DNA from 2 places in the Dorea sp. AM13-35 genome. Region 1 is predicted to be linked to the other one. Evidence: predicted binding sites of a transcription regulator. Region 1 holds the regulator's gene; the other holds the start of a gene.

Region 1 (9,022 bases):
GTCCTTCCTGCATCTTCGTTTCCTGAATACAGAAAATATCTGCATCCGCTTCTTTGAAGAAATCAAGAAATCCTTTCTTTACGCAGGCACGAATTCCATTTACATTCCATGATATACATTTCATCTGTTCGTTTTCCTTCTAATAATACACTTTTCTTAAAAACAGACCTCTGGCTGGCGCGAGAAATCCGGCAAGGCTTCTGTCTTCTGCCGCAATCACAACCGGAAGCATCGATGCCTCACGCTTGCCGGTACCGATTTCCAGCAAAGTACCTGTCAAGATACGTGCCATATGATATAAGAATCCAGTTCCATAGAAAGTGATACGCACCTTCTCACCGGAACTTACAATCTTGATATTGGTGATCTTGCGGATCGGATCTTTGCAATCCTTATCATCCGTAAAACTTGTAAAGTTCTTCGGTCCCAGCAGATATGGCACGGCCTCACGCATCGCTTCTATATCTAATTTTTCCGGATAATGATAGCAGTATCTTCTGGAAAATACATCCGGTTTTTCTCTGCAGTCAATATAATATTCATATTTCTTGCCTTTGGCACTTTTTCTGGCATGAAATCCATTTCGCACCAGTTCCACCTTCACGATACGGATATCCTCCGGGAGATAACGGTTCAACGAATCCTTCATCTCCTGTGGATCATACAATTTGGAAAGCTTCACACTTGCCACCTGACCTCTTGCATGTACTCCGGCGTCTGTTCTCCCCGAACCGTCTACACGCACGCGGTATCCGACTAATTTGCCAATGCTCCATTCCAGTACAAACTGGATCGTATTGTCTGTCGTCGCCTGCCGCTGCCATCCCTGATACCTGCTTCCATCATAGGAAATCGTTAATTTATATGTTCTCATAGTCTAATCACCCTGTCTATTTGTACTCATCTCACTATATTATATCCTGTACAGAATATTGTAAAACTTTATTGTTCCTGTCCATCCAGAATCTTCTTCAATTCATCCATAAATGTATTCACATCCTTAAACTCCCTATATACAGATGCGAATCTTACATATGCAACTTCGTCCAGATCTTTCAGCGCATCCATAACGATCTCACCGATCGTACTGCTTGCAATCTCTTTCTCTTCCAGACTGAACACCTGTGTCTCCACAGCTTCCACTGTCTTCTGGATCCTTGCCGCCGATACCGGACGTTTATAACAAGCTCTTAAAATTCCTCTTTCAATCTTGCCTCGGTCATACTGTTCTCTGTTATCATCCTTTTTAATAATGATCAGCGGAATCGTCTCTATCTTTTCATAAGTCGTGAAACGTTTCCCGCATGCATCACAGGATCTGCGTCTGCGGATAGAATTGCCTTCTTCCGCCGGTCTTGAATCTATAACTCTTGTATCTGAATTACCACAATATGGACATTTCATCACACTAAATTCCTTTCATACATTCTATCTTTTAGTATATCGGTTGCTCTTAGAGAAGTCAAACATCAAAAGAAACATTTTACTTTTCTTCATGCATTTCAATCAGAATAATATCCGGTCCAATCCGTTTAATACAGGCAAATGGAATGATGTATTCTCCATCCTCACAGAAAAAATTACAGATCCCCCGCCCTTTTGGTATAATGATTGCTTCAATTTTTCCTTTTTTCTCATCTATGACCAGATCTTCTACATATCCAAGTTTGCAACAGTCACACGCATTGATCACTTCTTTTTCCTGAAATTCACTGAAACGCACACTGACACTTCCACTCGTATTATTCTTATATTTATTATATGCAGCACGCTGCTTATTCGTACAGGTGCACATCTGGTGGAGCGTTTTTATATATAAGGAAAGTTCTTTCCCGATAAACAAAAACAGGAGTACAGTTCTTCACCATACCCCAGTTTATCTTCGCATTTTATTACTCCACAATATCAATCACAGATACCGGACAGTCATCTCTTGCTTCTTTTGCTGCTTCTTCATATTCCGATGCAACTTCTCCACATGCTTCCGCAAGTCCATCTTCATCAAACGAGAATACTTCCGGGCACGTTGTCACACATGCACCGCAGGAAATGCAGCCATCCATCACTCTTGCCTTCATCGGTTACCTCCTTCATTTTTCCGGTAGTATAACCAGATTGCAGACATTTTAAACGAATTTCTTAAGAAATCTTAGTTCCTGTCTTTCCTTTTAAAGCTTCGCCAAGCTTATCAAAAGAAGTAATGAGTGCGCTTCTTCCTTCTCCTTTTTCAATGAAAGAAACAGAAGCACTTAACTTCGGAAGCATATTATACTCTCCGAAATGTCCCTCTTCCATATATTTCTTCGCATTTTCTACGGAAATCTCGCCCAGTGCTTCTTCATTGTCACGTCCGAGATTAATTTTCACCTGATCTACACTCGTCAGAATGATCAGCTCGTCTGCCTGTGTATCCTCTGCCATCTTTCCGGCAGTCAGATCCTTCTCAATGACAGCGCTTGCACCTTTCAAATGGTTATCCTGTTCCAGAACCGGAATACCACCACCACCGCACGCAATAACAATCTGATCTGCATCCAGAAGAGCCTTGATCGCATCAATCTCTACAATGCGTACCGGATTCGGTGCAGACACGATGCGGCGGAACCCTTTGCCTGGTTCCTCTACTACATAATTACCCTTCTTACGCTCCTCATTTGCTTCTTCCACATTCATATAACGTCCAAGGATCTTGGTCGGTGTATAGAATGCTTCATCATATGGATCCACAACTACCTGTGTCAGGATCGTGCTGACTGTTCTGTAAATGCCTCTGTTTAAAAGTTCCTCGCGAATCGCATTCTGAAGGTCATATCCGATATAGCCCTGGCTCATGGCAGAACATACAGACATTGGCGCCGCTGTATAGTTCTCGTGTACTTTTCCAAATTCGTTCATCGCTGTATGGATCATACCTACCTGCGGTGCGTTGCTGTGTGTAATGGCAACCTGATATCCGTCCTCGATCAGATCCGCGATTACTTTTGATGTTTTCTTAACTGCTTCCTGCTGCTCCGGCAAGGTCGTACCAAGGGCACGATGTCCCAGCGCAACGACTACTCTTTTCTTCATGCTCTATACCTCTTATTTTCTGTAAATTTCCTCTCAAGATTATAAAAAGAATTATAGCCTCTTTCTGAAAAAAATGCAACTCCTGCTCGTCTTTTGTGGTAAACTGAAATTATTAAAAGGGATTTCCCGGTACGTGTTGAAAACGTATACGAAAGGAGTTTACATTTATGAAAGTTATCGTAACAGCCCCAAGAGGGAAAATGGGCAAATTGATCACACAGGTTGCAGCCTCCCGTGATGACATGGAACTGGTTGCCGGTATCGGTCCAAAAGGGCGCGATTACATCGGAACAGATCTCGGAACTGTCGCAATGGTCGGAAAAGAACTGCACGTTCCGGTTGTAGATGATCTCGAATCCGTTATTGACAAATGCGATGTGATCATCGATTTTTCTACTAAAGAGATGGCTATGGAAGTTCTGGATCTTGCCATCAGACATAAAAAAGGTCTGGTCTGCGGTTCTACCGGTTTCTCCGACGAAGAGATGAAACGTTTTGAAGATGCTGCTTCTTCTATTCCAATGCTCTATGCAGCCAACACTTCCAAACTCGTCAATGTCATGAATAAAGTTCTGGAATTTATCACAAAGACAGTTGGGGAAGAACTGGACATTGAGATTCTTGAGATGCATGATCAGTGGAAGAAAGATGCACCGAGCGGTACTTCCAAAGAAATGGGTGAGACCATGGCACATGCACTTGGCAAAGAATTATCCGATATCGCTGTATACGGCAGGGAAGGAGTTTCTCCGCGAGAACCTGGAACAATCGGTTATCATTCTCTGCGCGCCGGCAATATTCCAAGTAGCCACACTGTATTCTTTGGTGGCATGGGAGAACGTCTGGAAATCACTCACCACTGCTACAACTGGGAATGTTTCGCAAGAGGCGCCTGCGACTGCGCAGCGTATCTTGCTAATAAAGGTCCTGGATATTATACCATTAAGGATGTCCTGCATCTGAGCTAGTCCGGCTCGGGTCAGTCTGGCGGTTTATCTGTAATAACGACTGCCATAGGTCATCCGTAACTACTTTGACAATTTAATTAACAAGATGTCAGGATTTTCCCCTAACATCTTAACATTAATCAGAAAGGATTTTATTTATGATATTAGTAAACACAGATTATATAACCGGAAAGAAATTTGAAATGATCGGACTTGTAAAAGGAAATATGATCCAGTCTGTACATTTTGGAAAAGACCTTGTAAACAGCTTTAAGACACTTGTAGGCGGTGAACTTACTTCTTATACAGAAATGATGAATGAAGCCCGTGCCATCGCCACAAAGCGCATGAGCGAAGAAGCCGAAAAATGCGGTGCCGACGCCGTCATTAATATCCGCTATGCATCCAGTACTGTCGTACAGGGTGCTGCTGAAATCATGGCTTACGGAACTGCAGTAAAATTCGTAGAAGAGTAGTTGCAAAAAGCGCCTGCCATCCTGTTATATTGATATATCCACAAATGGTCTGAATGTTCGGTGCCAGTGAAATATATTGCAAATGGCAGGCGTTTTTTAACTATTAATGCTTTTTCACTATCTACCAATATTGTTTCTATTTTTTAATACTTTTTTCTGCTATTTTTACAGCACCATTTTCTCTTCGATCCGGATTTTCTCCAGATGCTTGATCCTGTCCACGAGATGTGTTTCCGTCAGATACTTATACACGCTCTTCGGGACAAGATGCGCCCATTCTTCATCCATGGCAATACAGCTTCGCACCCATGAAGCACTGACTCCGCGGTCTTTTTCTTCTCTTCGCCAGAGAACTTCTACATCCAGCTTCAAGCTTCGCAGGATCTTATATTTTTCTTCATCCCACGCATCACTGAGTCCCATAAAATACGTCGCATCTTCCGGCATATAATTTGCAATATATTCCGGAAAATTAATCGGAAACGGCAGAATATCATATTCCTGCTCAGGGACTTTAAATTCCTGCATGGCACCTTTTATCATCTCATAACGTTCAAAATACGTCAGCGGATTTGCCGCTTTTGTGGATCGGTTCTGATCATTTACCGAATCGCCGGTCATTCTCCCGTCCGGATTCGTAAGCCCGATATACAGTTTCCGGCACCGCATCTTTGCCGCCAGAATATATTCCATATGCTTTAAATGCAATACCTGGAATCTTCCATTTACAACACCTGTCTCTATCATACTTTCCCCTCATCTTTCGCAGTTATTTATGTTACAAGACCATCTTTTTCAAAAATATTCTTTCAATTCTTCCACAGCCTCTTCTGGCATATACGGAAGATCATGTCTGGAATCCGATGCCGACGCAAGAAGATATGCATTTCCCTTCACAACACGCAGTTTCTTTGCCACTATATTCTGATTAAATGAAAAATACTGGATCTGCGGATAATGCATGTATGTGGTTTCTCGACCAAATACACCGCTTGATACGGCCAGACTCTTCTTATCACAGGCAAATGCATCCGTAACATAGCCGCCCGCAAGCATCACCAATACAACCAGCCATCCACAGACACACGCCAGATTAATCCACAGAAAATGGGATCCTATGATTTCTTTCGCAAACCGATCTGCCACAAATAATGCAACTGCCCAGATCACTGCCGGGATTGCCTTAAGAAAGATAACCGACTTCTTCTGTCTCTGCAGCGGAAGTTTCATTGCTTCTGCAAATTCCGGCAGAAGTTTCTGCATTTTTTCAATCACGTCTGCATGACTCTGATACAAAAGGAAAAAGGCGTCCTTTTCTTCATCGTCATCTCCCATTCCGACATTGATAAGTTCCACCCGGTATCTCTTAAAAATCCTTGCAATCCATGTCTGTCTCACCGTTACACCATGAATCCGCTTTACCGGAATTACATAGCTTACTTTCTTTAAAAGTCCGTAAGAAATATAGATCTTATCACTTTTTCGTGTAACCTGATACTGATAATACTTAATAAAATCCTTCACCGTATCCCAGACTGCTGTTGCGCCGATAAAAAATGCTACCGCCCAACCTGATATTATTTCCAGAATATTTTGTCCTGAAATTCCTTCCTGTATGCCAGAAAGCAATTTTGATACGGAGCCTCCGATTCCTCCAACTGCAAGCAAAACAGCAAATAAATTAATCGCAAACACTCCATGCCAGATCATATCATTTACATTTGCTGTCACCGTTGTCTCTGTGATGTTTTTACCGTTTTCCTCATCTGTTATCCCGGCAGTTTCTTTGTACGCGCCACTTTCTGTCTGATGATTCGCATCCTGCGCATAAACTTCTGCCCCGGAACGGTTACCTTCCGACTCCATAATCGCAAAAACCGTCTGACGGAACCACTCTGCTTTTTCTTTTTTCAGCACTAGTTTTACGTCTGTATCATCTGCCGTTGAGAAACTGTCTGTATCCAGTTTCACAGTGCATGTGCCAAGCATCATTTCCAGAATATTCTGTGAGAGATTGACATTGGAAATATGCTTGATGCCGATCGTCTGCACCTTGCGGTTCCATGTATTTTTCTCAATCACGATTGCCTGCCCCTGGATAGAAATATAAGTTTTCGCCCAACGGCGGAGCTGCCAGAATAAAGCAATCAGGAACAATACAAGAAACAGACTGGCTCCCGCAAACTCATCTGCCAGATATTCTTTCAGATTATCCATATGCTTTACAATTTCTTTCAGGTCATCCAGTGCCGATCCTGCAAGTACAATCACGATTCCTATAAATATAGTTCCAAATCGTTCAATCACAATGGAGATATGGTTTCTAAATTTCGTTTCTGTCGTTTCCATGTTTTTCCTCCGCTGCGATCTGATTGATCCGCTTCTGTAAATTCTCTGCGATCTGTTCCGCTTTTTCATCTTCCAGAAGATTGATCTCTACATCTCCACCTGCTGTTGTCACAACTACATTTGCCACGCCGAAAGCTCTGGCAACCGGGCCTCTCTCCACCTGCAGTTTATGTAACCGTTCCATCGGAACAATATTGCGCTCTATGAAAAGATACCCTTCGACCGTATCTATACATTCTTCATCTATGTGATAACCATATCTCCGGTATCGGAAATACGGGCTGATCACACAGTTCAGAATGATCAGAACAACGAGCACCAAGGATATTATCTCGCCAATCCGGATATCTTTTGGACTGAGCCAGAATGCATTTACGCAGATGATCGCTGCCAGCAGAATAACACTTAAGATCACGGTCGACACATACATGCACCCCAGCGCACGTTTACTGAGCCGTTCATATTTCATCTTCTCTTCTCTCATTGATTTTCTCCTTGTAACTAGTCGTTTCTATTCTAGCACAAATAAACCATCATTACAAAAAAAGAAGATACTGTTCTGCACTGATATACAGCACACCACGGTATCTTCTCCTTTATAATCTTCTTTTTTAATGAATGGAAACATTTAGTCCATACTCTTCCATAATACCTTTCAACTTCTGCATGTATTCTTCACTCGGCGGAGTCGCCTCAGCCACCGGTTTATCACTGATGCGAAGATATTTCATTACTCCAAGATTATGGTACGGCAATAATTGAATCATTGTAACTGCATCTCCTAATTCTTTACAAAATTCTGCCGTCTTTCTGATATTTTCTTCATCATGATTAAATAACGGAATGACCGGAATACGAATTTGTAATTTTTTCCCATTTTCAGCCAATTTTTTCGCATTCGCTAAAATCTTTTCATTTGGTACTTTTACTACTTCTTCATGTTTTTTACTGTCCATATGTTTCAGATCGTACAGATACAGATCTACATACGGCATTGTTCTCGAAAGCACTTCCCATTCCGCATATCCGGTCGTGTCAAGTGCTGTATTGATATTTTCCTCCTTCAACCGCTTCAATACTTCCTCTACAAAATCGATCTGGCAGAGAGCTTCTCCGCCGGAAATTGTCACACCGCCTCCGGATCTTTCATAGAAATTCCGATCTTGCAGCAATCGTTCCACCAATTCATCCACGGTATAATCTTTTCCACATAAATATAAAGCTTCTGCATAGCAGGAATCTGTGCATTCTCCGCAATTATCACAAATATCCCTTTTTACATGCACAAGCTGCAATTGCGTATGTGTTGTAATATCCTCTCTTTTTTCTCCCAATTCTATCGCTTTTTTTGAACAGGCTTTTATGCAGCGTTCCTTACAAGCTTCCGTTCCAAGACATCGCATTGCCATCCAGCTTAATTGCTTTTTAAAGGACTGTGATTCCGGACTGTGACACCACGGACACCGAAGCGGACACCCTTTAAGAAATGCTGTTGTTCGTATACCCGGTCCGTCTTGTACGGAAAATCCCTGTATATCATATAGACGCCCCGTTAATTTTTTATCACTCATAGTTTCTCGTCCTCCATTTTTTTACTTTCTTTCATCATACTCTCACTTTTTCTATTCTTCATCAGAAAATAACCTACTTTTTTTACATTAATATACACTTTTTTTCACCCTTGCTTGTAATATTTTACAATTCGGTTGTCTTTTTTTATATGTTTGTTAAAACTTAAACATGTTATAATTACTGTTGATTTAATTGCAAATTTTTATGAAAGAAGGGGAATTCATGAGCATTACATTCGCATCTATTTGTAAAAACCTTGACCATTCAGAACTTGTTGTTGCTGCAACTCCTGATAAAGTCTTGCTGAACTTCTGGGCTATGCTTCCACCCCATTCACGCAAGAATCTATCAACAGATTATTTGTATGCTTTCAAATCGTCTGCAATCAAAAAATTTAAAAACAATCTGGAAAATATGAGTCTTCTGATCTATGAAGATACTCCAATATCCGAAGACTATTTTCAGATCAGTGGATTGAATCTTATTATCACTAAAGATTCCGATACTTTTGAAAAATTAAAACTGAAAATCCAGCAGATTTTTGACGAACAGGCAAAGATTAACAATTATGCATATCAATTAATGTCTCTATGTCACTTAAATGCTGAA
Region 2 (9,022 bases), on a different contig from region 1:
CTGTATCTGCTATATTCCGGATACATTGATCGAAAGAATCGAGCGTCTGAACAGAGAGCCGAAAGATCTGGTTATGTCTGATATTCCGGGATGCGGAATCGGTGCACTGGATCATGTATATGGCAATCTGGACAAGAACCACAAGGATGAGTTTACACTGGCTCCGTTTCTTGTTGTAACAGACCCGGAGAGACTTCGTATGATCATGCCGGAGCAGGCAGATATCCATCTTCCGGAAGAATTAAAATTCCTTCTGGATGCACAGTTAAAAGAAGCAGACTGTATCGTTCTGAATAAGATCGATCTGATGTCTGATGAGGAAGTGGACCGCTATGTAAAATTCTTAAAAGAAGCTTGCCCGGATATTCCGGTGTTCCCTATCTCTGCAAAAGAAAAGATCGGTCTGGAACAGGTAGCAGACTATGTACTGACTGCAGAGAGCCGTGTGAACATTACAGATATCGGATACGGCGGACCGGAATTCGTTGCAGCTGAGAAGAGTATGTCATGGTTCAACAGAAATGTATTTATCACAGCAAAAGACGGCAAAGCATTTGACGGAAATGAATTAGTTGACGATCTCATTGACGAGATTCGTAACGGACTGATTGCAAATAAGAGAAATGTTCCACATCTGAAGACATTTGCAGTAGGAAAAGAGAATGATTATGGAAAATTCAGTCTGATCGGTGTAGATTATGACATCATCCATGACCAGGAACTGAAAGAAGAAACAGAAAAATTGCGTCTTGTTGTAAATGCGCGTGCAGTATGCGAATCTGATCTGTTATTAGATATTGTAGATGATGCATTTGATGCTGTAGCTGAAAAATATAATGTAAAGATTAAAGTATTCTTCAGTGAGTGCTTCGGAATGATGGACGAGGGAAGACATTAAGCGAAAGTCTGTTACAAAGTAATGGGAAAGAGATCACAAATTATGAGCAATGATATTCACGAACAAATAAAGGAATATTATGGAGTCATCCTGCAAAGCAGTGATGACCTCAAAACAAATGCGTGCTGCTGCAGTTCAGCGCCGCCGAAGTATGTAAAAGATATTTTGCCGTTGATCAAGGATGAGATAAAAAACCGTTTTTATGGCTGTGGTTCTCCGATTCCGATGGGAATGAAAGGATGCCATGTGCTGGATCTCGGATGTGGTACGGGAAGAGATGTCTATATTTTATCTAAACTGGTTGGGGAAGAGGGACATGTCTATGGCGTAGATATGACACCGTCCCAGATTGAAGTTGCCATCCGTAATGAAGCAGCGCAGATGGAGGCATTTGGATTCGAAAAGACGAATACAAGTTTTCATCTGGGATATATCGAAGATCTGAAAAGCATCGGAATTGAAGATAATTCCATCGATGTTGTGACATCTAACTGCGTAATTAATCTGTCGCCGTTCAAGGAGCAGATTTTCCGGGAAGTATACCGGGTATTAAAAGAAGGCGGAGAGATTTATTTCTCCGATGTTTTTGCCGACCGCAGGCTTCCGGATGAAATAAAAAATGATCCGGTCATGCGCGGAGAATGTATGGGTGGCTCCATGTATCTGGAAGATTTCCGCAGAATGATGGAAAAATGTGGTTTTGTCACTTATTATACGATGGAAAAGACACCGATCCAGCCGCATGATTTCGAGATTGCGAGATTGACAGGAGACATCCAGTTTTATTCCTGTACAGTACGCGCATTTAAGTGTAGCGGCCTGGAGGACCGGGAAGAAAATTACGGACATAGTGCGACCTATCTTGGAACGATGGAGGAAAATAAACGGTATTGCGATTTTGATGAGACATTCCGTTTTCTGAAAAATAAACCACTTGGAATCAGTGGTAATCTTGCAAAGATTTTAAGGGCTTCCAGATTCTGTAATTATTTTACGGTTGAAGGAGAAGGGGAGACACATTATGGCCTGTTTAAAGAACTGGATCAGAGTGTTAATCCGACGCAGTATGATAAAAATGCAAAGATTACAGCAAGGACACTGAAAGAAGAAGTCAGACGGTATGACATTCCGGAATTAATGGATCGTGTCAAAGGTGTGGATGAGCTGTATTCCAAAGAGCAGCTCACGACAATGCAGGTAAATGTCGGCTACAGGTGTAATCTGTCCTGTGCACACTGCTTCCTGGAGTGTGGGCCGGATAAAACGGAGATGATGAGCAAAGAGACAATGGATCAGTGCCTGCAGGCATTTAAGACCGGTGGGTTTCGAACGATGGATATTACCGGCGGTTCACCGGAGATGAATCCGAATCTTACTTATTTCATTGAGGCAGCATCGAAGCTTGGCGATGTGATTGTCCGCACAAATCTTGTTATTTTGCAGAAGGAAGCATATGCTCACTTAATAGATGTATATACAGAAAATAAAGTCCGTATTGTCTGTTCTCTGCCTTACTATAATAAGAAAGTTGTGGAAAAGCAGAGAGGCGCACATGTATTTGATCCGGCGATTAAGATTCTACAGGAATTAAATGCAAGAGGCTATGGCAGACAGGATGATCTGCGGCTGACGCTTGTGTATAATACAGATGGCCCGTATCTGCCACCGAATGAATTTATGCTGGAAAAGACATACAGAGAAATTCTGGAAAAGGAATATGGCATTGTATTTACGGATTTGATCGCAATTGGAAATGTGCCGATCGGAAGATTCGGGCAGGAGTTAAAGCACCAGGGAAAACTTGGATCTTATCTGAAACTGCAGAGTGAGAACTTCAATGAAGACAATCTGCCGAAGGTTATGTGCCGGGATCAGATCAATGTTGATTACGATGGCAGTCTGTATGACTGTGAATATTATCATGTCCTTGGAATGAAACCAGATGGGGAAGCACATATCAGAGAGCTTGCGGATCATGCGCCGAAGCCGCGGAAGATTCATACCTGTGCAGTTTGCTATAGTTGTACGGCAGGATATGGAAGCAGCTGTGGTGGGAATCTGTCACATTAAGTTGGCAGTGGAAGGTTCTGCCGGTGTGATTTGTCGGATAGAAAAAGAGCTGTTTGGAAATTATGAAAATGATTTCTGGAAAAATATGGAAGAAAAATAAAAAAATATTAAAAAACACTTGATTTTTAGAAAAACATGTCATATAATATTACTTGCGTCACGGAAAACTGATGACGCAGGATATGCGCGATTAGCTCAGTTGGCAGAGCACCTGACTCTTAATCAGGGTGTCCAGGGTTCGAACCCCTGATCGCGCACTATAAGATCGCTGTTTTTGCAGACAACAGAGCTGCAGGGACGGCGATTTTTTGTATAATAGGAAATTTCATTTCCTATTATACAAAAGCCTCCGGCAGGATGCGCACTGCGGCGTACAATGATGATGTCGCAAGCGACCACCGCAGGCGCGCGAATGTGCCAAGGCACATTCGATTTATAGCGACGAGGAGGGAACAACATGGCGGCATTTAACCGTTTTATAGAAAAATGGATGGCACTGGTGACACCAATCTGCCTTCTTTTGGGCGTGTGGTTCCCGGATATTGCAAAACATGGACTCCCATATGTTCCGTTTGTCTTTGCATTTATGACATTTAATGGTGCTTTGAAGTCTAGCTTCAAAGATGTGGCGGGGGTATTTAAGAACCCGTCAATACTTCTTGTGATGCTCGGGCTTATTCATGTTGTAATGCCGGTATTTGCCTGCGGACTTGGACATTTATTTTTCACAGATAATGCAAGGCTGATTGCCGGGATGGTGTTGGAATTTTCAGTGCCGACAGCGGTGTCAGGACTGATGTGGATAACAATCTACAGCGGAAATAGTCCGTTATCGCTGTCTCTGGTGGTGACAGATACGGTGTTGTCGCCGTTTTTAATTCCATTGACATTAAGGATTCTTCTTGGAAAAACAGTACATATGGATACAGTACAGATGATGCAGGAGCTGATCTTCATGGTGGCATTTCCGGCAATTTTTGCTATGTGCCTGAATCAGATCAGCCATAATCGCGCAAAAGAATGTTTGCCGAAAGTGCTCGCACCTTATTCCAAACTGGCGTTGATATTTGTTGTAATATCCAATTCATCCAAAGTGGCACCGTATATTCGCCATATGAACGGACAGCGGGTAGCTGTAGCAGTAACAATTCTCGTACTGGCGGCAAGCGGTTATGCAATCGGACTTCTGGTCGCAAAATTATGGAAGAAGGATCACGAAACATCTATTTCCATGATGTACGGAAACGGAATGCGTAATATCAGCGTGGGAGCCGTGATTGCGGCGGCATATTTCCCGGGAGAAGTGATGTTCCCGGTTATGATCGGAACGTTGTTCCAACAGGTACTGGCTGCATTTTATGGAAAAGCAACGGAGCAGCCGGGTGACAGCAGTAAAAACTAAGATTTCCCTAAGAATATCTTTAGAATTATTTTCTTTACAAGGATGTGTATTCTATTTATAATTTTACCAACAAAAGAAATGAGGAAAAAGGATGCACAAAAGACGAAGAGAGTTTAAGAAGAGAGCCAGATGTGTGTTGAAGACGCATTACTGGCTTTTTGTTATGTTATGCCTTATTGCAGGCATGATCGGAACAGAATTTACCACTTCCGTGAAACTGGGAAAGGACGCAGCAGTGTCTTATGCGGAAGCAGAGAACACGGTCAATCGTCTGACAACGGATAACCTGATCGGAGCGTTCTATGATAATCTGGAAGAATTTAATGAAGGAAAAGAGGCGGAGCAGAGAGCGCGCATTGATGAAAAGAAGAAACGCTATGAAGAAGAATCAAAAAAGAATGAAAATGCGGTTCTTGGACGAAGCAGGGGTGTCTTTTCCGGCATTGTAAATAAAGCCGCTTCCGGTGAATATATTGTTACACTTGCAGTTGCGGTGCGCTCACTGGTCGGCTCGGATAACATAGCTGCCTGGCTGCTGATCGTTGTCAGCCTGGCACTGATCTTTTTCGTGCAGACCTTTATCGTAGATGTGTATCAGATTGTTATGCGAAGGATGCTTTTGGAAGGGCGCTGTTATAAGCGCGTTCCGCTACACAGAGTGTGGTTCCTGATGCGGGTGCGCAAATGGATGCATGCGGGAGTCACGCTTCTGTTAAAACAGGCATTGCACACTGTGTGGGGGCTTACGGTTATCGGGGGCGTTGTCAAATATTATTCTTATTATCTGGTTCCTTATATTGCAGCAGAGAATCCATCAATTAAGGCGGCAGATGCGATCACATTATCAAGGCAGATGATGGACGGGCATAAGTGGGAATGTTTTGTGATGGAATTGTCGTTCTGGGGCTGGAGATTTCTTGGATTTTTTACAATGGGAATTGCCAACATTTTCTATATCAATCCATTTATGGCTGCGACAATGGCAGAATATTATGTGAGTCTGCGAGAGGAGGCAATCGACAGGAAACTTCCGCTGGCAGAACAGTTAAATGATAGATATCTGTATGAGCATCCGGAACAGATGGTGCTGGATGCGGCTTATGAAGACGTTAGAGAAGTGGAGGAAGAACCGCCGGTTGTTATAGAAGGTCTGACTGGAGTTCAGAAGTTTCTTGCAAATACACTGGGAATCACAGTGCTGCATCAGAAAGAGATGGATGCGCTGGAGGAAGAGGCAAACCGAAAATTCCGGGTTGTGCATGATATACGTGCATACAAAGGAATTGTTTATCCGACCAGACTGTATCCGATTTCGGAAGTGAAGAGAAATAATCTGCTGGAAAATATGAACTTTTTGCGTCATTACTCTATCTGGTCTGTGATCATGATGTTTTTTATTATGTCATTTGCAGGCTGGGTGTGGGAAGTGAGTCTACATTTTCTGACCAAAGGATGTTTTGTTAACCGTGGGGTTCTTCACGGTCCGTGGTTGCCGATTTACGGGGCTGGCAGTGTACTGATTTTATTGTTGCTGAACCGTCTGCGCAGAAAACCTGTGGCAGAATTTATTGCAGCGGTAGCCTTGTGTGGATTTATAGAATATTATACATCTTATTTCCTAGAGATTATAACGCATGGCAAGCGATGGTGGGATTATCATGGATATTTTCTGAATCTTAACGGAAGGATCTGTGCAGAAGGGCTTTTGACATTTGGAATCGGAGGCGTTGTAATGGTATATGTACTGGCGCCATTTTTAGACAATCTGATCCGCAGGCTTCCGATGCGACGTCTGATTGCGTTATGTGTGCTGTTGTTAGTATTGTTTGGCGCAGATCAGATGTGGTCGGTACGTCATCCGAATGAGGGGAAAGGAATCAGCAAAATGAGGACGACAGCCGTCCGGACATATGAAAAAGAAGGGAAGGTAGTAAAACAATGATCGCATTATATCTGGCTCCGCTGTATCTGTTATTATGCGGATATATACTCTGGCGCATGCTGCACTGGCTTGCAGCCTGTCACGATGTGACAAAAAATTTTTTTCTCAGGGGACTGCTCGTCACAGTGTACGTTTTTCTGGCGCTAAGCCTGCTTTTTGGATTCCTTGTACCGCCGTCGATGTTACAAAGAGTGCTGAAAGGGATTGGCAATTACTGGCTGGGTGTGTTATTATATATCTTGCTTACAGTTCTTGTAGCAGATCTTATAAGACTCATTCTGAAACATGTGTCATTTCCGAAAAAGGAAAGACTTTTTTCAAGAAAAGGACATGTTATCGTGGGCAGTATATGTCTGGCAGTGATTCTGGCATTCAGTGCCGCCGGGATCTATGGTGCACGTCATATCGTAACGACAGATTATCAGGTAAAGATATCAAAGAAAGCAGGGAATCGGAAGGAACTGAATCTTGTTCTTGTGGCTGATTTCCATCTGGGATACAGCATCGGCAGCAGCCATATGCAGCGGATGGTGGAGAAGATCAATGCGTCAAAACCGGATCTTGTAGTGATCGCGGGAGATATTTTTGACAATGAATATGAGGCATTGGATAATCCGGAGCGCCTGGAGAAGATATTAAGATCGATCAAGAGCAGGTATGGTGTCTATGCATGTTACGGCAACCATGATATACAGGAGAAGATTCTGGCAGGATTTACATTTCCGAGAAAAGGGAAGAAGATGAGCGATCCGCGGATGGATACATTTTTGGAGAAATCAAATATTCATCTGCTTCGGGATGAAGCAGTCGAGATCGACAATGCTTTTTATCTGTTCGGAAGAGCTGATTATGAACGTCCGGGAAGAGGGATCAGGAAGAGAAAGCTTCCGAAAGAACTGGTGAAGGAAATGGATCAGAAGAAACCAATTCTTGTAGTGGATCATGAACCGAGAGAATTAAAAGAACTGGCAGATGCGGGAGTGGATCTGGATCTGTGTGGACATACACATGATGGCCAGATGTTCCCGGGGAACTTGGTTACGGACATGATGTGGGAGAACTCCTATGGCTATCTGAAAAAGGGAAAGATGCATAATATCGTGACTTCCGGGCTTGGCGTATTCGGACCGGATATGAGAGTGGGTACGAAGAGTGAGATCTGCCGGATTAAGATAAAATTCAATTAGAGAGAAAGAGAGAAAGGGAATTGCAAAAAAGTAAAACTTTCTCTTTCTTTTCGCTCTGAATTGGTGTATGATAGTAAAAGACACAACATATTGTGTAATGACAAGTTAAAAATATCTATATTTTGTTATAAAAAAAGAATGCTAAAAAAGGAGAAATCAAGGGGATTATGGGAATTCAAGTGAAAAATCATGTGATCAAACGAAACGGAGAGGAAGTACCGTTCCAGCTTGATAAGATCATAAATGCGATCAAATCTGCAAACAAAGAGGTAGAACGGATCCATCAGTTGAATGAATATCAGATTCTTGCAGTGGCAGATACAATCGGTCAGAAAGTGAACGAATATCGCCATGCCGTGAATGTAGAAGATATTCAGGATATGGTAGAGACCGGCATCATGGAGATGCGTGGATATGAAGTCGCACAGAAGTATGTGCGTTATCGTTATAAGAGAGAGCTTACCAGAAAATCAAATACAACAGATAATGGAATCCTCGCACTGATCGAGCACATGAATGAAGAAGTAAATCAAGAGAATTCCAACAAGAATCCTGTGATCAATTCTACACAGAGAGATTACATGGCAGGAGAAGTCAGCAAAGACTTATCCAGACGTCTGCTCCTTCCGGAAGAGATTGTGCAGGCGCACGAAGCAGGAATCATCCACTTCCATGATTCTGATTATTTTGCACAGAAAGAACATAACTGTGATCTGATCAATTTACAGGATATGTTGCAGAATGGTACAGTGATCAGTGAGACGCTGATCGAGAAGCCGCATAGCTTTTTTACAGCATGTAATGTAACGACCCAGATCGTGGCACAGGTGGCAAGTAACCAGTATGGCGGACAGTCTTTTACACTGGCACATCTGGCACCGTTTGTAGATATCAGCAGACAGAAACTCCGTAAGAATGTTATCGCTGAGAGACAAGAATGTGGCGAGAGCATGGATCCGGAAATCATTGACAAGATTACAGAACGCAGACTCCGCGATGAAGTAAAGAGCGGAATCCAGACGATCCAGTATCAGCTTATCACACTGATGACCTGTAATGGACAGGCGCCGTTTGTAACCGTATTTATGTATCTGGATGAAGTAGAAGACGGACAGTTAAGAGATGACCTTGCTATGATCATTGAAGAAGTGATGAGACAGAGAATGCAGGGCGTTAAGAATGAAAAAGGTGTATGGATCACTCCGGCATTCCCGAAATTGATCTATGTATTGGATGAAGATAATATTACAGAAGGTTCCAAGTACTGGGAACTGACCAAGCTGGCAGCAGAATGTACAGCAAAACGTATGGTACCGGATTATATTTCCGCTAAGATGATGCGTGAGCTGAAGCAGGGAGAAGTTTACCCGTGTATGGGCTGCCGTTCATTTTTGACAGTTGAGGACGAGCAGAGAAATCCGGACGGAAGCCATAAGTTCTATGGACGTTTCAATCAGGGAGTTGTAACGATCAATCTTGTAGATGTGGCATGTTCTTCCAATGGAGATATGGATAAATTCTGG

Evidence for each region. Region 1 encodes NrdR, which represses ribonucleotide reductase genes. Its sites were predicted from a motif close to CACAANATNTTGTG; they were not measured.
Region 2: the regulator NrdR is predicted to act here: its motif matches at 7,581-7,594, upstream of nrdD (anaerobic ribonucleoside-triphosphate reductase).

The regions. Positions count from the first base shown of each region.
Region 1 is NZ_QUCZ01000004.1:88,287-97,308, reverse strand. Features, by position in the region: gene DW152_RS06170 (exodeoxyribonuclease III) at 1-124, opposite strand, end outside; gene truA (tRNA pseudouridine(38-40) synthase TruA) at 140-874, opposite strand; gene nrdR (transcriptional regulator NrdR) at 943-1,404, opposite strand; gene DW152_RS06155 (PRC-barrel domain-containing protein) at 1,484-1,723, opposite strand; gene DW152_RS06150 (ferredoxin) at 1,893-2,078, opposite strand; gene arcC (carbamate kinase) at 2,140-3,069, opposite strand; gene dapB (4-hydroxy-tetrahydrodipicolinate reductase) at 3,237-4,037, shown strand; gene DW152_RS06135 (YbjQ family protein) at 4,175-4,492, shown strand; gene DW152_RS06130 (hypothetical protein) at 4,658-5,239, opposite strand; gene DW152_RS06125 (PH domain-containing protein) at 5,288-6,841, opposite strand; gene DW152_RS06120 (PH domain-containing protein) at 6,816-7,325, opposite strand; gene DW152_RS06115 (glycyl-radical enzyme activating protein) at 7,453-8,412, opposite strand; gene DW152_RS06110 (PucR family transcriptional regulator) at 8,636-9,022, shown strand, end outside.
Region 2 is NZ_QUCZ01000003.1:210,144-219,165, reverse strand. Features, by position in the region: gene DW152_RS05340 (GTP-binding protein) at 1-898, shown strand, start outside; gene arsS (arsenosugar biosynthesis radical SAM (seleno)protein ArsS) at 941-2,968, shown strand; gene DW152_RS13575 (hypothetical protein) at 2,934-3,068, shown strand; tRNA gene DW152_RS05330 (tRNA-Lys) at 3,153-3,225, shown strand; gene DW152_RS05325 (bile acid:sodium symporter family protein) at 3,426-4,370, shown strand; gene DW152_RS05320 (DUF975 family protein) at 4,462-6,312, shown strand; gene DW152_RS05315 (metallophosphoesterase) at 6,309-7,499, shown strand; gene nrdD (anaerobic ribonucleoside-triphosphate reductase) at 7,667-9,022, shown strand, end outside.